2 regions of the Streptomyces sp. NPDC088915 genome follow, and region 1 is predicted to be linked to the other one. Evidence: riboswitches for the same ligand, from Rfam matches in the RefSeq annotation. Region 1 holds a riboswitch; the other holds the start of a gene.
What was found. Region 1 has a riboswitch for S-adenosylmethionine ahead of thrC (threonine synthase). Riboswitches for the same ligand answer to the same signal wherever they lie in the genome.
Positions count from the first base shown of each region.

Region 1 (3,397 bases):
GTCCGGCAGCATCCGCAGGTACTCCGGGGACGCCCACGGGGTGTGGGTGAAGTGCGCGATCCGCAGGTCCGGGCGCAGCTCGCGGAGCTGTCCGGGGACCAGGGCCAGGTGGTAGTCCTGCACCAGGACCGCCGCCCCCTCGTCCGCCGCCCCGGCCAGCGCCTCCGCGAAGGCGCGGTTGTAGGCCCGGTAGGACTCCCACCGGCGCCGGAACTCCGCGTCGTACACGGGCTCGCGCGGGACGTCGTACAGGTGGTGGTGGAGGAACCACAGCACCGAGTTCGCGATGCCGTTGTACGCGTCCGCGTACACGTCCGGATCGATGTCCAGCATGCGCACGCCGGGCTCCGCGACCCCGCGCCGGACCGCCTCCCGGTCGCCCTCGCCGAGGGCCGCGCACACCCACACGCTGTCCTGCGAGGAGACGGCGCTCAGGCCGGAGACCAGACCGCCGCCGCCCCTGCGGGTGTCGAGCGAGCCGTCCTCGCCGAGCACGTACGAGACGGGACCGCGGTTGGATGCGACGAGCACAGTAGCCATGTGGCGAACCTAGCCCGTCCCGTAAACGCTCAAACGTACGTATACAAGACGGGGGGATCTCGGCCACGGAGCGTCAGCGGGAGCCCGGGAGGGGCTTCGCGGGACCTCAGGGGTCGGTGCGGTCGCGCAGGGCCGCCCTCGCCACCAGGCCCGTCGCCGCCAGCGCTGTCACCAGGCCGCCGAGCAGCCAGAGCCGCTCCTCGCCGCCCCGCGCCCGTGCCGGGGTGACGGGCCGGCCGCCGTGCGCGCCCGGCGCCGGGGACGCGGAGACGGACGCCGGGGACACGGAGACGGACGCCGGGGACGCGGAGACGGACGCCGGGGACACGGACGTCGGTGGTGCGGGAGCCGCGCCCGGCGCCGTCGCCAGGAGCGAGGCCGCCGCCACGCCCGCCGCCGTCAGTACCCTGCCCGCACCCCGCCTGAAGTCCATGGAACCCATGGAAGATGAATGTAAGTAAAACGGGTCATAAGGGCGCGTTACGCCACGCGGCGGCGCGCGTACTCCGCGATCTCCGTCATCGGCGGCCGCTCCTCCGTGTCCACCGGGTACGTCCGCGGCTCGAAGCCCGCCTCCCCCCGCTCGAACTGGGTCAGCCACGGCCGCACCAGGTGCCCCCGCGACAGCCGGACCTGCGCCGTCCGGTAGATCGTCGCCGCCATCCGGCCGAGCGCGTGCCCGTCCTGGTGCCGGTGCTTGCGGACCCCCACGTCCACCTGCGCGAGCCCGTCCAGGCCCACCGTGTGCAGCGCGTCCACGAGGAGCCCCAGCTCCACTCCGTAACCGACCGGGAAGGGCAGCCGCTCCAGGAGCGAGCGGCGGGCCGCGTACTCGCCGCCGAGCGGCTGCACGAAGCCGGCCAGCTGCGGCCAGTGCAGGTTGAGCACCGGGCGCGCCATCAGCTCCGTCACCCGGCCGCCCTGACCGGGGGCGTCGCCCAGCGGGCGGTCGTACATCGCCTTCACGAGGTGCACCTCGGGGTCGGTCAGGAGCGGGCCCACGATCCCCGTCACGAAGTCCGCCGAGAAGTCCCGCAGGTCCGCGTCCACGAAGCACACGACGTCCCCGCCCGTCACCATCAGTGACCGCCACAGGACCTCGCCCTTGCCGGGCACGGCCGGTATCCGGGGGAGCACGTCGTCCCGCGCGACCACCCGCGCCCCGGCCGCCGCCGCGACCTCCGCCGTGCGGTCCGTGGAACCCGAGTCGAGCACCACCAGCTCGTCCACGAGCGGCACCGCCTCCGACATCAGCTCGCGGCGGATCACGCCCACGATGTCCCCGACGGTCGCCTCCTCGTTCAGCGCCGGCAGCACCACGCTGACCGTCGTCGAGCGCTTGGCGGCGAGGATCCGCTCCAGCGGCCGGTCCGCCACGGACCAGGACCGCCGGGACAGCCAGCGCTCCACCTCTTCCAGCACGTGATCTCCATCTCGCGGTTCGGACGGGCCGTCCAAGCGCCCGGGCCTTCGGTTACAGTCTTGAACAACGCAGCGACCCCGCGCACGTCGGGGTGGCGACCGCGTCGGAGCACGGGAACGAAAGTCCCGGCGCTCCCACAATCGAATACCGCTCATCCAGAGGGGCAGAGGGAAACGGCCCGTTGAAGCCCCGGCAACCCTCCAGTCGGTTCGTCTCGTGATCCACCGAGGCCCCCGGCTAGGGAAGGTGCCAAATCCGTCTCATGGCGAAAAATTCGCCATCGAGAAAGATGAGGAGAAAGGGCCTCCCCTCCATGGCTGTACAGACCGTCGCACCCGCCACCACCGTCGACCTCGGTTCCGCGTCCGGGCTCTCCTGTCGCGAATGCGGTGAAGTCTTCGCCCTCGGCCCGATCTTCGCCTGCGAGCTCTGTTTCGGACCGCTCGAAGTCGCGTACGACCTGCCGGTCGGCGACCCCGAGGAGCTGCGGAAGCGCATCGAGGCCGGCCCCGCCAGCATCTGGCGCTACGCCCCCCTCCTGCCCGTCCCGGCCGACGTCGCCGAGAAGCCGAACCTGAACCCCGGCTGGACCCCGCTCGTCAAGGCCGACAACCTGGCCCGCGAGATCGGCGTCGCCCCCGGCAGGCTCTTCGTCAAGGACGACTCCGGGAACCCGACCCACTCCTTCAAGGACCGGGTCGTCGCCCAGGCCATCGAGGCCGCCCGCGCCTTCGGCTTCACCACCCTCTCCTGCTCCTCCACGGGCAACCTGGCCGGCGCCGTCGGCGCCGCCGCCGCCCGCGCCGGCTTCCGCTCCTGCGTGTTCATCCCGCACGACCTGGAAGAGGGCAAGGTCGTCATGGCCGGCGTCTACGGCGGTGACCTCGTCGCCATCGAGGGCAACTACGACGACGTCAACCGCTTCTGCTCCGAGCTCATCGGCGACCCGCTCGGCGAGGGCTGGGGCTTCGTGAACGTCAACCTGCGCCCGTACTACGGCGAGGGCTCCAAGACGCTCGCGTACGAGATCTGCGAGCAGCTCGGCTGGGTCGTCCCCGACCAGATCGTCATCCCGATCGCCTCCGGCTCCCAGCTCACCAAGATCGACAAGGGCATCCAGGAGCTCATCAAGCTGGGCCTCGTCGAGGACAAGCCGTACAAGATCTTCGGCGCCCAGGCCGAGGGCTGCTCCCCGGTGTCGGTGGCCTTCAAGGAGGGCCACGACGTCGTGCGGCCCCAGAAGCCGAACACGATCGCCAAGTCGCTCGCGATCGGCAACCCGGCCGACGGCCCGTACGTCCTCGACATCGCCCGCCGCACCGGCGGCGCCGTGGAGGACGTGAACGACGAGCAGGTCGTCGACGCGATCAAGCTGCTCGCGCGGACCGAGGGCATCTTCGCCGAGACCGCGGGCGGCGTGACCGTCGGCGTCGC
Region 1 is NZ_JBIVIR010000007.1:152,266-155,662, forward strand. Features, by position in the region: gene ACIP5O_RS15160 (trehalose-6-phosphate synthase) at 1-540, opposite strand, end outside; gene ACIP5O_RS15165 (hypothetical protein) at 647-982, opposite strand; gene ACIP5O_RS15170 (glucosyl-3-phosphoglycerate synthase) at 1,021-1,962, opposite strand; SAM riboswitch class I at 2,112-2,259, shown strand; gene thrC (threonine synthase) at 2,277-3,397, shown strand, end outside.

Region 2 (3,397 bases), on a different contig from region 1:
CTTCCCGCGCTCCCGGGTCACCAGCCTCTTCCCCTTCCTCTTCTTCCTGCCGCTGCGCTTCCCCGCCTGGATCGTGCTGGTCTTCTGGTTCACGCTCCAGTGGATGGCCGCGCGGGCGGCGGGCGCGGGGCCGGGCGTCGCCTATCTGGCCCACGTGGTGGGCTTCGCGATCGGCTTCCTCTACGCCTGGGTGCGCTACCGGGGTGGGGATAGAGTGAAAGCCCCAGCCGCGGCGACCGAGGGAGAAAGCCAGCCGTGATCACCGCGATCGTGCTCATCAAGACCAGCGTGGACCGCATCCCCGAGATCGCCGAGTCGATCGCGGCGCTCGACAGCGTCAGCGAGGTCTTCTCGGTGACCGGCACGTACGACCTGATCGCCATGGTCCGGGTGCCGCGCCACGACGACCTCGCGGACGTGATCCCCGGCAGCATCAGCAAGATCCCGGGCGTCGAGGCCACGGACACGCACGTCGCGTTCCGCACGTACTCGCAGCACGACCTGGAGGCGGCCTTCGCCATCGGTCTGGAGTCCTGAGGCTCCGCGCGCACGGAAACGGTGAAGGGGCCTCCCGGTCGGGAGGCCCCTTCACCCGTACGAGTGAGCGATCAGCCGCGGTCGGGGACGCAGCGGCCGTCCTCGGTGCGGTACTTCCACTGGGCGCCGTCCCGGACGAGCTCCTTCACGGCGCCGACGAACCGCTCCACGTGCTCGTCGGGCGTACCGGCGCCGAAGCTCACCCGGATGGCGTTGAGGGAGCGCTCGCCGGGCGCGGCCTCGGGGGCGCCGCACTCGCCCGGGTCCTGCGGGTCGCTGCCGAGCAGGGTGCGGACCAGCGGGTGGGCGCAGAAGAGGCCGTCGCGGACGCCGATGCCGTACTCGGCGGAGAGCGCGGCGGCGAAGTGGGAGCTGTTCCAGCCCTCCACGACGAAGGAGATGACGCCGACGCGCGGGGCGTCGTCGCCGAAGAGCGAGAGCACCCGGACCTCGGGGACCTCGGCCAGGCCCGCGCGGACCGTGGCGATCAGGTGGTCCTCGCGGGCGACGAGGGCGTCGAAGCCGGCCTCGGTGAGGGCCTTGCAGGCGGAGGCGATCGAGTAGACCCCGATGACGTTCGGGGAACCGGCCTCGTGCCGGGCCGCGGTGGTGTGCCACTCCACGTCCACACCACCGTCGGCCCGACGCGCCACCTTGCGGGAGGCGCCGCCGCCCGCGAGGTAGGGCTGGGAATCCTGGAGCCAGTCGGCGCGGCCGGCGAGGACGCCGGAGCCGAAGGGCGCGTACAGCTTGTGCCCGGAGAAGGCGACCCAGTCCACGTCGAGGTCGGTCACGGAGACCGGGTGGTGGGGCGCGAGCTGGGCGGCGTCGAGCACGATCCGGGCGCCGTGGGCGTGCGCGGCGGCGGCCAGCTCCTTCACCGGCCACAGCTCGCCGGTGACGTTGGAGGCGCCGGTGACGCAGACCAGGGCGGGGCCGTACGGGTCGCGGGCCGCCAGCGCCCGCTCCAGGGTCTCGACGGCCTGGGCCGGGGTCCGGGGCGCGTTGAGGTAGGTGACCCGGGCGTCCCGCCACGGCAGCAGCGAGGCGTGGTGCTCGGTCTCGAAGACGAAGACCTGGCAGCCGGCCGGGACCGCGGCGGCGAGCAGGTTGAGCGAGTCGGTGGTGGAGCGGGTGAAGACGACCTGGTCGCCGGGGCGGCAGTCGAGGAACTCGGCGACGGTGGCGCGGCTGTTCTCGAAGAGGTCGGTGGAGAGCTGGGAGAGGTAGCCGGCGCCGCGGTGGACGCTGCCGTAGTAGGGGGCGTACGCGGCGACGTCGTCCCAGACCCGCTGGAGGGCCGGGGCGCTGGCCGCGTAGTCGAGCGCCGCGTAGGTCACCTCGCCGCCGGTGACGAGCGGGACGGTCACGTCCCGGCCGAGGACGGGCAGCGGGGCGGCGCAGCAGGGGTCGGCGGACTCGGTGGCGGCGGACTCGACGGCCCCGGCGACGGCGGTGGTGACGGCGGTGGCGGCGTTCGGGCGTGCGGACATGGCGGTATCTCCCGGCGGGCGGTGCGGAATGGCTTCGGTGAATCCCGTACGCGGCCGGAGACGGCGGGGCACGGGTGAGGCCTCGGAAGACGTGGGGGTACGCGGAAGGGACCCTGATCCGAGGGTGAAGAAGGGGCGGACTCGCCCTATCGCATTCGCTTGCTCACGGAAAAAGCTCCTCGAGAGACCAGGACCCCTGGTGTTCGAGGGGTCCGCGCTTGCCGTAGACCTCGCTGCCTACGGCCTGGTCATCACCCGGGGCACCCCGCCACGGACGGAGGGTTGCCGGACAGCAAGCCGGGGCCAAAACGCTGTCACTCGTGACCTGAAGAGCATCCTGCCACATGATCGCCGCCGCGCAAGACCCCGGTCCGCATGCTGGACCGGGGTCGTACGGCCAATGGCCGGAACACTACGCGTTGCTGACGGCGATCCACCGCTCCAGGGCCCGGCGGGCGGCGCCGGAGTCGATCGCCTCGGCGGCCCGGTCGATGCCGGCGCGGATCTGCTCCACCAGGGTGCCGTCGCCCGGCGCGAGGGCCGTGAGGGCCGCCGCCGAGTTGAGCAGCACCGCGTCCCGCACCGGGCCGGTCTCCCCCGCGAGCAGCCGGCGGGCCACGTCGGCGTTGTACGAGGCGTCCGCGCCGCGCAGCGCCTCCACGGGCACGAGGTCGATGCCGGCGTCCCGGGGGTCGAAGGCCTCCTCCCGCACCGCGCCGTCCCGGACCACCCAGACCCGCGAGGTGGCCGTGGTGGTCAGCTCGTCGAGCCCGTCGTCGCCGCGGAAGACCAGGGCGGAGGAGCCGCGCTCGGCCAGCACCCCGGCCATGATCGGGGCCATCCGGGCGTCGGCGACGCCGGTCGCCTGGGCCCGGACGCGGGCCGGGTTGGTGAGCGGACCGAGGAAGTTGAAGGTGGTCCGGATGCCCAGCTCCTTGCGGGCCGCGGCGACGTGCCGCAGCGCCGGGTGGAACTTCACCGCGAAGCAGAAGGTGATGCCCGCCTCCTCGGCGACCTCCGCGACCCGGCGCGGAGTCAGCTCCAGGTTGACGCCGAGCTTCTCCAGGACGTCGGAGGCGCCGGAGGCGGAGGAGGCCGCCCGGTTGCCGTGCTTGACGACCTTGGCGCCGGTGCCGGCGACCACGATCGCCGACATGGTGGAGATGTTGACGGTCTTGGCGCCGTCGCCGCCGGTGCCGACGATGTCGACGGAGGGGCCGGGCACCTCGATCGTGTTGGCGTGCTCGTACATCGTCCGGACGAGGCCGGTGATCTCCTCGACGGTCTCGCCCTTGGCGCGCAGGGCGACGGCGAAGCCGGCGATCTGCGCGTCGGTGGCCTCGCCCCGCAGGATGCGGTCCATGGCC
Region 2 is NZ_JBIVIR010000014.1:246,087-249,483, reverse strand. Features, by position in the region: gene ACIP5O_RS25275 (rhomboid family intramembrane serine protease) at 1-259, shown strand, start outside; gene ACIP5O_RS25270 (Lrp/AsnC family transcriptional regulator) at 256-537, shown strand; gene ACIP5O_RS25265 (aminotransferase class V-fold PLP-dependent enzyme) at 609-2,030, opposite strand; SAM riboswitch class IV at 2,240-2,356, opposite strand; gene trpD (anthranilate phosphoribosyltransferase) at 2,443-3,397, opposite strand, start outside.
Region 2: another riboswitch for S-adenosylmethionine. It lies ahead of ACIP5O_RS25265 (aminotransferase class V-fold PLP-dependent enzyme); the one in region 1 lies ahead of thrC (threonine synthase).